2 regions of the Luteimonas sp. 3794 genome follow, and region 1 is predicted to be linked to the other one. Evidence: predicted binding sites of a transcription regulator. Region 1 holds the regulator's gene; the other holds the start of a gene.
The links. Region 1 encodes FliA, which starts transcription of late flagellar genes. Its sites were predicted from a motif close to TAAAGTTTNNCNNNCNNNGGCCGATAA; they were not measured.
Positions count from the first base shown of each region.

Region 2: the regulator FliA is predicted to act here: its motif matches at 2,738-2,764, upstream of J2X52_RS15030 (GGDEF domain-containing protein).

Region 1 is NZ_JAVDVJ010000002.1:223,728-228,142, forward strand. It holds gene J2X52_RS04620 (chemotaxis protein CheA) at 1-634, opposite strand, end outside; gene J2X52_RS04625 (protein phosphatase CheZ) at 638-1,240, opposite strand; gene cheY (chemotaxis response regulator CheY) at 1,237-1,629, opposite strand; gene J2X52_RS04635 (RNA polymerase sigma factor FliA) at 1,655-2,419, opposite strand; gene J2X52_RS04640 (P-loop NTPase) at 2,416-3,273, opposite strand; gene flhF (flagellar biosynthesis protein FlhF) at 3,260-4,415, opposite strand, start outside.
Region 2 is NZ_JAVDVJ010000014.1:8,729-13,143, reverse strand. It holds gene J2X52_RS15040 (chemotaxis protein CheX) at 1-462, shown strand, start outside; gene J2X52_RS15035 (hypothetical protein) at 556-1,008, shown strand; gene J2X52_RS15030 (GGDEF domain-containing protein) at 1,355-2,584, opposite strand; gene J2X52_RS15025 (hypothetical protein) at 3,093-3,698, opposite strand; gene J2X52_RS15020 (hypothetical protein) at 3,905-4,415, opposite strand, start outside.

The sequences.
Region 1 (4,415 bases):
GCGGGACGGCGGCGGTCGGCGCCACGCCAACAGACGCGCCCGGCACGCCGGCACCGTGAAGCTGGTCGAGCAGGGCTTCGAACTCGTCGTCGCCGATCATCCCCGGGTCGGGGGCGGGACCGGTCTGCAGACCCGGTGCGCGTTCGCCGTGCAACTGGTCGAGCAACGACTCGAACTCGTCGTCGGTGATCATGCCGTCGCCGCCGGCTGCGGGCGCGGCCTGGGGCGGCGCGGCAGCGCGCACCGGCGCGGCCGCGGGAACGTCGAACGGCGCGAAGCCGGCGATCAACGCATCCGGCGCGCTCGGAACGGTGTCCTGGTATTCGATCGCATCGACCATCGCCTGCAGCCAGTCCAGCGACTGCTGCGCGGCGTCGAAGTGACGCGGCAGCAGCGCCGCCTGGCCGGCGCGCACCATGCCGAGGGTTTCCTCGGCGGCGTGGCACAACTGCACCAGTGGTACCGCGCCAAGAAAGCCGGCACCGCCCTTGAGCGTATGGAAGGCGCGGAACACCGCATTGAGGCGCTCGCGATCATCGGGCGTCTGTTCCAGGCCAACGAGTTGCCCGCCGAGGTCGTCCAGCAGTTCGCGTGCTTCAAGCACGAAGTCGGCGACGATGTCGGGCGACTGCATGGCTCAGAGCCCCAGGTTCGACAGCAGGTCGTCGGCGTCGCTCTGGCCGACGGTGTGGCGGTCCAGCCCCGACACCGCCGGCCCGTTGCCGCGCGCGTTGTCTTCCTTCGGCGGCAGGCCGAGCGCGCCGAAGCCTTCGTGCACGCCGCGCACGATGCCTGCGACGCGGCGGATGATCTGCCCGCCCAGGTCCTGGTGACTCTGCGCCAGCGCCATCTCGCGCAGGTTCTCGCGCAGCGATTCCACGGTACCGGTCTGGGTGTCGTCGAGCGGACCTTCCTTGAGCCGGGCCACGAGCGCGCGGCTGTCGTCGATCAGGTCGAGCGTGCGATGGGTGGCCTGTTCGGTCATCTCGACCACGTGGTCCAGGCGCGCACACGCGTCGTCGAGTCCGTTGCCCTCGGCCGGCGTGGGCGGCAGCGTGTCGAGGGCCTGCGAAAGATCGCGGGCCAGGCGTCCCAGACCGCTGACGAGGCTGCGCGCGCGCGCGGCGGCCAGCGCATCGATCTGCCGGCGCCAGCCGTCCTCGTCGCCGCGCTCGAGCGCTTCGAGGGCGTCATGGAGCAGCGTGGCGAGCTGGCTGCGTTCGGTGGCGGTGGCGGTCATGCCGCGGTCCCCAGGCGTTCGAAGATCTTGCCGAGCTTTTCTTCGAGGGTCTGCGCGGTGAACGGCTTGATGATGTAGCCGTTCACGCCGTTCTGCGCGGCTTCGATGATCTGCTCGCGCTTGGCTTCCGCGGTGACCATCAGCACCGGCAGGGCGCGGAACTTGGGGTCGGCGCGGATTTCGCGCAGCAGTTCGATGCCGGTCATGCCCGGCATGTTCCAGTCGGTGACGACCAGTTCCACTGCGTCCTGACGCAGCACGGCGAGTGCGCTGTTGCCGTCTTCCGCCTCGACCGTGTTGTTGAAGCCCAGATCGGACAGCAGGTTCTTGACGATCCGGCGCATCGTCGAGAAATCGTCGACGACCAGGATGCGGATGTTCTTGTTCAAAACGGACTCCAGAGTGAGCGTGACATCAGTCGTCGGCACCGTAACCGGTATCGGCGAGTTCGAAGGCGGTGAGACGGCCGCGCAGGCGCACCACGGCCTGGCCGTGGATCTGGCAGACGCGTGACTCGCTGACGCCGAGCACGGCGCCGATTTCCTTCAGATTGAGTTCCTGTTCGTAGTACAGCGACAGCACCAGCTGCTCGCGCTCGGGCAGGTGGCCGATCGCGGACATCAGCTCGCGGCCGAATTCGCCACGCACCAGGTTTTCCTGCGGCGTGGGGCCGCCGCCGCGGTTGACCGGTTCCACCTCACCGTGGTCTTCGATGTGCGAATCAAGGCTCAGCACCTGACCGCGAGCGGCGTCCTCGAGCAGGCGCTGGTAATCCTCCAGCGGCATCTCCAGCTTCGCGGCGACCTCGTGGGCGCTCGCGGCGCGGCCGGTGCTCTGCTCGATCGAACGGATCGCCGAGGCCGCGTCGCGGGCGCGCCGGTGCACCGAGCGCGGCACCCAGTCGCCGCGGCGGATCTCGTCGATCATCGAGCCGCGGATGCGGATCGAGGCATAGGTTTCGAACGAGGCCCCCTGGTCGGCGTCGTAGCTGCGCGAGGCCTCGAGCAGCCCGATCATGCCGGCCTGGATCAGGTCGTCGATCTCGACGCTGGCCGGCAGCCGCGCAGCAAGGTGATGGGCGATCCGGCGCACCAGTTCGGCGTGCTGCACGAGCGGATCGACATCGGGGGCGACGGCGCGTTGCACCGACTGGTACTGCTGACGTGCGGCGAGGCTCATGCGACTGCTCCCTGGCGCAACATGCGCTCGACGAAGAATTCCACGTGGCCGCGCGGCGCGGTCGGTGCCTGCCAGCGCGAGACGCGCTGGGCGATCTCGATCAGCGCACGTGCCGACGGACTGCCCGGATACGCGGTGACCACGGCCTGCTGGCGCTGTACGGCCATGCGCAGCCAGTCGCACTGCGGCACCGCGCCCAGATAGTTCAAGGACACATCACCGATGAAGCGCTCGCACACGCGCGAGAGTTTCTCGTGCAGGTTGCGGCCTTCCTGCGGGCTGCGGACCATGTTGGCCACCACCTGCACCCGGTTCACCCCACGCTCGCGCGCCAGCACCTTGATCAGGGCGTAGGCGTCTGTGATCGAGGCCGGTTCGTCGCAGACCACGACAATCGCGTCCTGCGCGGCCTGGCAGAAGGTCAGCACCGAATCGGTGATGCCGGCGGCGGTGTCGACGACCAGCAGGTCGAGGTCACGCTGCAGGTCGTTGAACACGTTCACCAGCCCCGCATGTTCGGCGGGACGCAGCTCGGCCATGTGGCGACGCCCGGAAGCGGCGGGGACCACGAGCACGCCCGCGGGGCCTTCGAGAATGATGTCGTCGAGTTCGCAGCGTCCGGCCACCAGATCGGCCAGCGTGTGCTTGGGCGACAGGCCCAGCAGCACGTCGACGTTGGCCAGGCCCAGGTCGGCATCGAGCAGCAGTGTGCGCTGGCCCATGCCCGACAGCGCGACGGCCAGATTGGCCGATACGTTGGTCTTGCCGACGCCGCCCTTGCCGCCGGTGACGGCGAGGGTGCGGACGGGCTGGAAGGGCGCGGAGGACATCGGGAGCAGCTCAGGCGACGGCATGGGTATGTTCCGGGACAATCGGCTTATCGGCATCGCGGCGCAGATCTTCAAGGCGAAGCACCAGATGGGCGGCATTCGCCCGGTGCAGGTCTTCGGGCACGCGCTGGCCATCGGTGACCCAGGTCAGCGGCAACTGGTGGTCGACGGCGACCGACAGGGCGCTGCCCAGGCGGCCGGTTTCGTCCAGCTTGGTCAGCACCACGCCCTGCGGGCGCACGCTGTCGAAGCGGCGGACCACCTCGTCGAGATCGGCGAAATGGGTATTGGCTGGCAGGACCAGCAAGGTGCGCACGTTGCGGGCGGCGCGCAGCCAGTTCAGCTGGCCGGCCAGCGCACGGTCACGCTGGCTCAGGCCGGCGGTGTCGACCAGCACCAGCTTGTAGTCCTCCAGCTTCTGCAGCAACTGCACCAGGCCGGTTTCGCTGTCGGCCTCATGCACGGCGATGCCGAGCTGGCGGCCGTAGCTGTGCAGCTGTTCGCGTCCACCGATGCGCGAAGTGTCCGTCGTCACCAGGGCGATATCGCGCGCCTGGTGCTGGGACGCATACAGCGCCGCCAACTTGGCGATGGTCGTGGTCTTGCCGGCACCGGTGGGACCGACGAGGGCGATCACGCCCGCTTCGCTCAGCGGGTCGATCGGACAGACCGGCAGGCGCTTGGACAGCAGGGCGAGCATCAGGCCGCGCACGCGGGAATCGGGGGTGTCGGCGGGAATCTGCAGCACGGTGTCGCGGGTGATGCCGGCGTCGAAGCCGTAATCCTCCATCAGTTCCATGGCCTGGGCGCGCGCCGGCGAACCGCGCAGGCGCTCGTCGGTGAGGCGGGCCATCTCACGCTCGATCATCATGCGCATCTGCGCGAGCTCGTCGCGCATCTGCGCCAGTTCCCTGTCACTTGAGGGGACGGGCAGGCTGGGCACGGCCGACAGGACCGCCGGCTCGGGCGCGCTCGGCGACGGAAAACCGTCGTCCTGGGTGAGCGCGGCGGAAACGGGCGCGGGTGCTGCCGCGCGCGCCGGTTCCGGAGCGGAGCGCGGTGCCGCGGCCACAGGCGCTGCGGTGCGCGGCGCGGCCGGCGTGTCGTCGCGGTGGCCGGCGGCCAGCAGTTCGGCGAAGGTGGGGCCATCGAGATCGAAGCGGGCC
Region 2 (4,415 bases), on a different contig from region 1:
CATCCGCTGGGTGGGCTCGCCAACAGCGCGATCGACCTGTGTGCACGGCTGTTCCCGCGCATGCTCGCCAGCCAGTGTCTGCCCGCCGAAGTACTGACGCCGGACGACCTCGACGCCTGGCCACACGTCGCCCACGTGCAGGTGCAGGGCGATCATCCCTTCGGCATCGCCCTCGCCGCCGACATGGCCGCCGCCCGCGCGCTGGCCTGCGCCCTGCTCGGCATCACGCCGGAGGAATGCGACGACGCCCTGGCGCTCGACGCCCTGGGCGAAATGGTCAATGTGCTGATGGGCTATCTCGTCCGCGACGTGATGACCGATGACGACGCCGTCTACCGCGCACTGCCGCCCGACGCGACCGTGCCGGCTGCCGCACTCGCCGCCGACACCACACGCAGTCTGGCGATCGGCATGGGCACGCAGCTGGGCGCCTTCGCGCTGCTGGTGGACCGCCCGGCCTGATCCGTACCGCGGCGTCACGCGTACACTGCGCCTCCCGCCGGCAACACGCATGCATTCGGCGGGCGCAATCGACAGGATCGAAACGGTGGTCGTGTGACGGAAGTCGAGCACCCGGATGACACACAACAGGGCCAGCTCGACGGGCTGCGGCGCCTCCACGCCGAACAGCAACGCGAGTTGGACACCGCGACGCGTCAGCTCAGCGCGAACCGCACCCGCGTCAGGTGGGCCTTGGGGCTGGCGATCCCGCTGATCCTGGTCGTGTCCGTCTGGTGCCTGCATCCGGTGGTCATGAGCCTTCTTCAGGGCTACATCGTCGATTGCCCCCGCATGTCGTTCGACTGCCGACGCCGGGGCACCGACGACCCCGCGTACTGGGGCCTGCTCCTGATGCGGTCGATGATGGGCCTGCTGTTCCTGTCGGCAGCCGTGTTCGCCGTTCGCGCTTTACGCGCCCTGTCGCGACCGCCGCCGGTGTTGGAGATGATGCGTGCGCAGCTGCACCGGCTGCAGAGGCGGATCGACGCGCTCGACACCCGGCCCTAGGCACCTGTCGCGCAGCGTCGGCCCCCGGCATCGCACACGCTTGATCGCCCTCTGGGACAGGCGCCCGGCCCCGTCAGCTTTCCGCGAATGGCGCTGGTCTTCGGATCGATCTGCCAGACACAACGCCGCGCGCGGACAAGCCGCCTCCGGGGCATGTTGGGGCCCTCTCCCGGTGGTGGCGCAGCTGTTCGCCTCGGCCTTGCTCGGCGCGTCGCCACGCTTACGAATGCCGTGTCCCGACTGATCGCGAAACGTGGCCAGCGTCTTCGGCTTTCAAAGGCTTGAAGCTGCTGGGCCGCCGCTTGACCAGCCGTTCGGCGGTTGAGAGCCGCGGGAATGACGCCAGTTATCCAGACCCTCCCTGGCTCTCAATGGCGCTCTGCGCGCCGGGAGCCCCCTCCCCAACCGGTGCAGCTGACGCGGTCACGCCTCCCAATTCCACCCGGTTGCGTCCTGCATTCTTGCCGCGATAGAGCGCCGCGTCGGCATCCTGCATCGCCCTGACCAGCGACGCATCGTCATCGAAGCTCCCCGAGACGCCCACGGTGACGGTGCAGCGCACCGCCTCGCCCGCCACCTGCAGCATCACCGTCGACGCCACTGCGATGCGGACGCGCTCGGCCACGCGCAATGCGTTGTCTGCGTCGGCGCCCGGGCAGACAACAGCGAATTCTTCACCGCCCATCCGGCACAGCAGATCGTCCGTGCCCACGGCCCCGCGCAGCACATCGACAATCGCGCACAGCACGGCATCCCCGGCGTGGTGACCGTACCTGTCATTGACGCGCTTGAAGTGGTCGACGTCTATCAGCAACAAGCGCGCGCCGGCGTTCGGACGCCGCAGGCGCGCGGCCAGGGCCTCGGTCAGCCCGCGGCGGTTGAGCAACTGCGTCAGCGGGTCACGCGCGGCCATGTCGCGGAGCTTGTCGGTCAGGCGACGCAGCACCAGCCACACGATGAACGGCGGAATGATCGTCGCCAGCGAGCACATGTAGACATAGAAGACCACCTGGAACTGGTCATCCATCGCCAGCGCCGGAAGACCACCGGCCAGCAACTTGGTCAGCTTGAGCACGTTCAACACACAGATGCCGCTGATCAGCGCGGCAAACAGCAGCACCTCGCCACGGAGATCACGGGCGAACGTGCGCAGCCCTGCCAGCAGCACGACCACCATGCCGGCGAAACACAGCGCGCATATCGCCGCGAGCAACACGTAGCGCGCCACCGGTCCCCAGACCCACTCCACGATGATCTGCACAACCGCGTAGCCCAGCCCCAGCGCGGCCAGCGGCCAAAGCAGCGACGTCGGCCGCCCGAAAAAGCGCAAGCCGCCAACGCTGTAGGCCAGCAACGCACCGAGCGTGAGCGAGTGATTGACCACGCCCATCCAACTCCACCCCGCCGGCCCTTCCAGCAGCTGCAGCACGTACGCGGCGCCGAGGGTGAAGTTGCCCACGGCGAATGCATCCATCCCCATCTTCCCGGCATCCAGGCGCCTGCCGATGAGCAGGAACATCACCGCGAAGCTCAGCAGGTAGACACACAGCATGCCGACGAGAAGAGTGGCGATCATCAGGCGCTCGAAGTCGGAACAAGGGCGATGACGGACCGCCGCGCCGCTCGCAGCCGCCGCCGAAGGCACGGGCGACGTGCCTCGCAGCGAGCGAGATTGGATTGCAGAGCTGGCCGCGTCCTCGCCGCCCGAACCGAAGGTGACAGTCTGTTATCAGCGGCCGCGCGGACGGGAACTTGAATCCGCGCCTGCGTCCTCGGTGCTCCATGCAAAGGCATCCACATGGAACTCTTTCTGGCGCTCAGCCCAGGCGTGCCATCTCAGCCGCTCGGCAGCCGAGACGGCGCAATGAAGTGCACCGGGCACTGAAATCGCCGTGATAAGTAAGCCTGACACCGTCAGCTTGCCGTCGCCGACGCGCTGACCGGCCGCAGCATTGCGATCACCAGCGTGACCGCGCTCAACGCTCTGAACCTCAAACCTCCCGAGACAGGCTGCGATGGATGCTGCAGACGCCCGTACCCCACGACGCTTCGTGCCCAGAAAAATACGGAACCGGGAACGCAGGCTATGAGGAGGCGGACGTGTCGCCCTGACGCCCGTCGTAACCGATCGAGTCGATCACCTTGCGCCACGTCGCATCGGCGACATGGTGGTCGGGATGGCGGTCGATCAGATACCAGGTATGGACGCGCGGCGCGCGGAACACCAGCAGGCTCTGAACGTCGAGGGCAGCCTGCTGACCGGAGGCAATCTCGTGGAGGTAGGACCAGCGGCACCACGTCGCCTTCGCACCACGCAACTCCACGTATGCGGGCGCTTCCAGCACGCGACAGTCTGCATACGACTGCGCAAGGCCAGCGATCATGCGCGCGTGCGCCCTGCGCTCGTGACGCGGCGCTGCGCCATCCAGCGGCTCGTCATACATCGCGATCCCCGGCACGAAGCTGCCATGGCGCCAACGCGGATTCTCGAACAGGAACACGGGCAGGTTCGTCACGTCCTTGAGCGGGTGCAGCTCCTCCGGAAATTGCTCGCCCCGGACCTCGTCCAACAGCAGCGTCTGCTCCCGTACCGCTGCGAAGTCGGCGATCGAACTGAACTCCCATCCCGGCGGCTTCAACACTTCCAGTCCGATCCGACGATTGCGATAGAGGTCGCCGGTGGTGGACACGGTGGCCAGCGGATCGAGCGACAGCGCTGCAGCGGATGCGCCAAGTGCCTGGAGAAAGCCGCGTCTTGAGAGCATGGGGTGACCGATGGGTTCGGTGGTGGATGGCGTTGCGCCTCATGACTGCGCCAACAATCGCAAGGCGGCGCGTCTATACGAAGCAGCATGCGTATACGTTGCAGCAAGGACCCGACTGTAAGCGCAAATTCCTAAGCGGTGAGACGTGCACCAGGCACCGTGATCTCCCGGGCCACGATCCAAGATTCCGGCTTCGGCGCCCAGTCCCCCTCGCCCAGCACCGCCTCGATCAGGTGTTCAAGCGGATAGCCCAGCGTGTCGACCGCGGCAGCACTGCCGGCGTCTTCGCTGTGGGCCCTTGCCGCGAATGCCCGGAACGCGGCTTCGTCTTCGCGCGCGGCAAGTACGGTGATTTCGCGCGCAAGTTCGTAGGCCAGCTCGACGCCCTCACCCGCAGTGTGGAACGCCGCGCCCGACCAGAACGCCTGGATCGTCGTCGCGTTCCACCAGTCCGCATGGCGCGCGGCCATCTCGTCGGGGCGATACAGCGCCAGCCGCGGATCGGCCAGCCGCGGCAGCAGGGTGCGCTCCACGTTCACCGCGAACCCCTCGTGCAACCAGTCCGGCATCGGCAGATGCGCCAGCAGCGCATGCGTGAGTTCGTGGACGACCACCGCTTCCAGTTCGTCCAGCCCGTCGTGC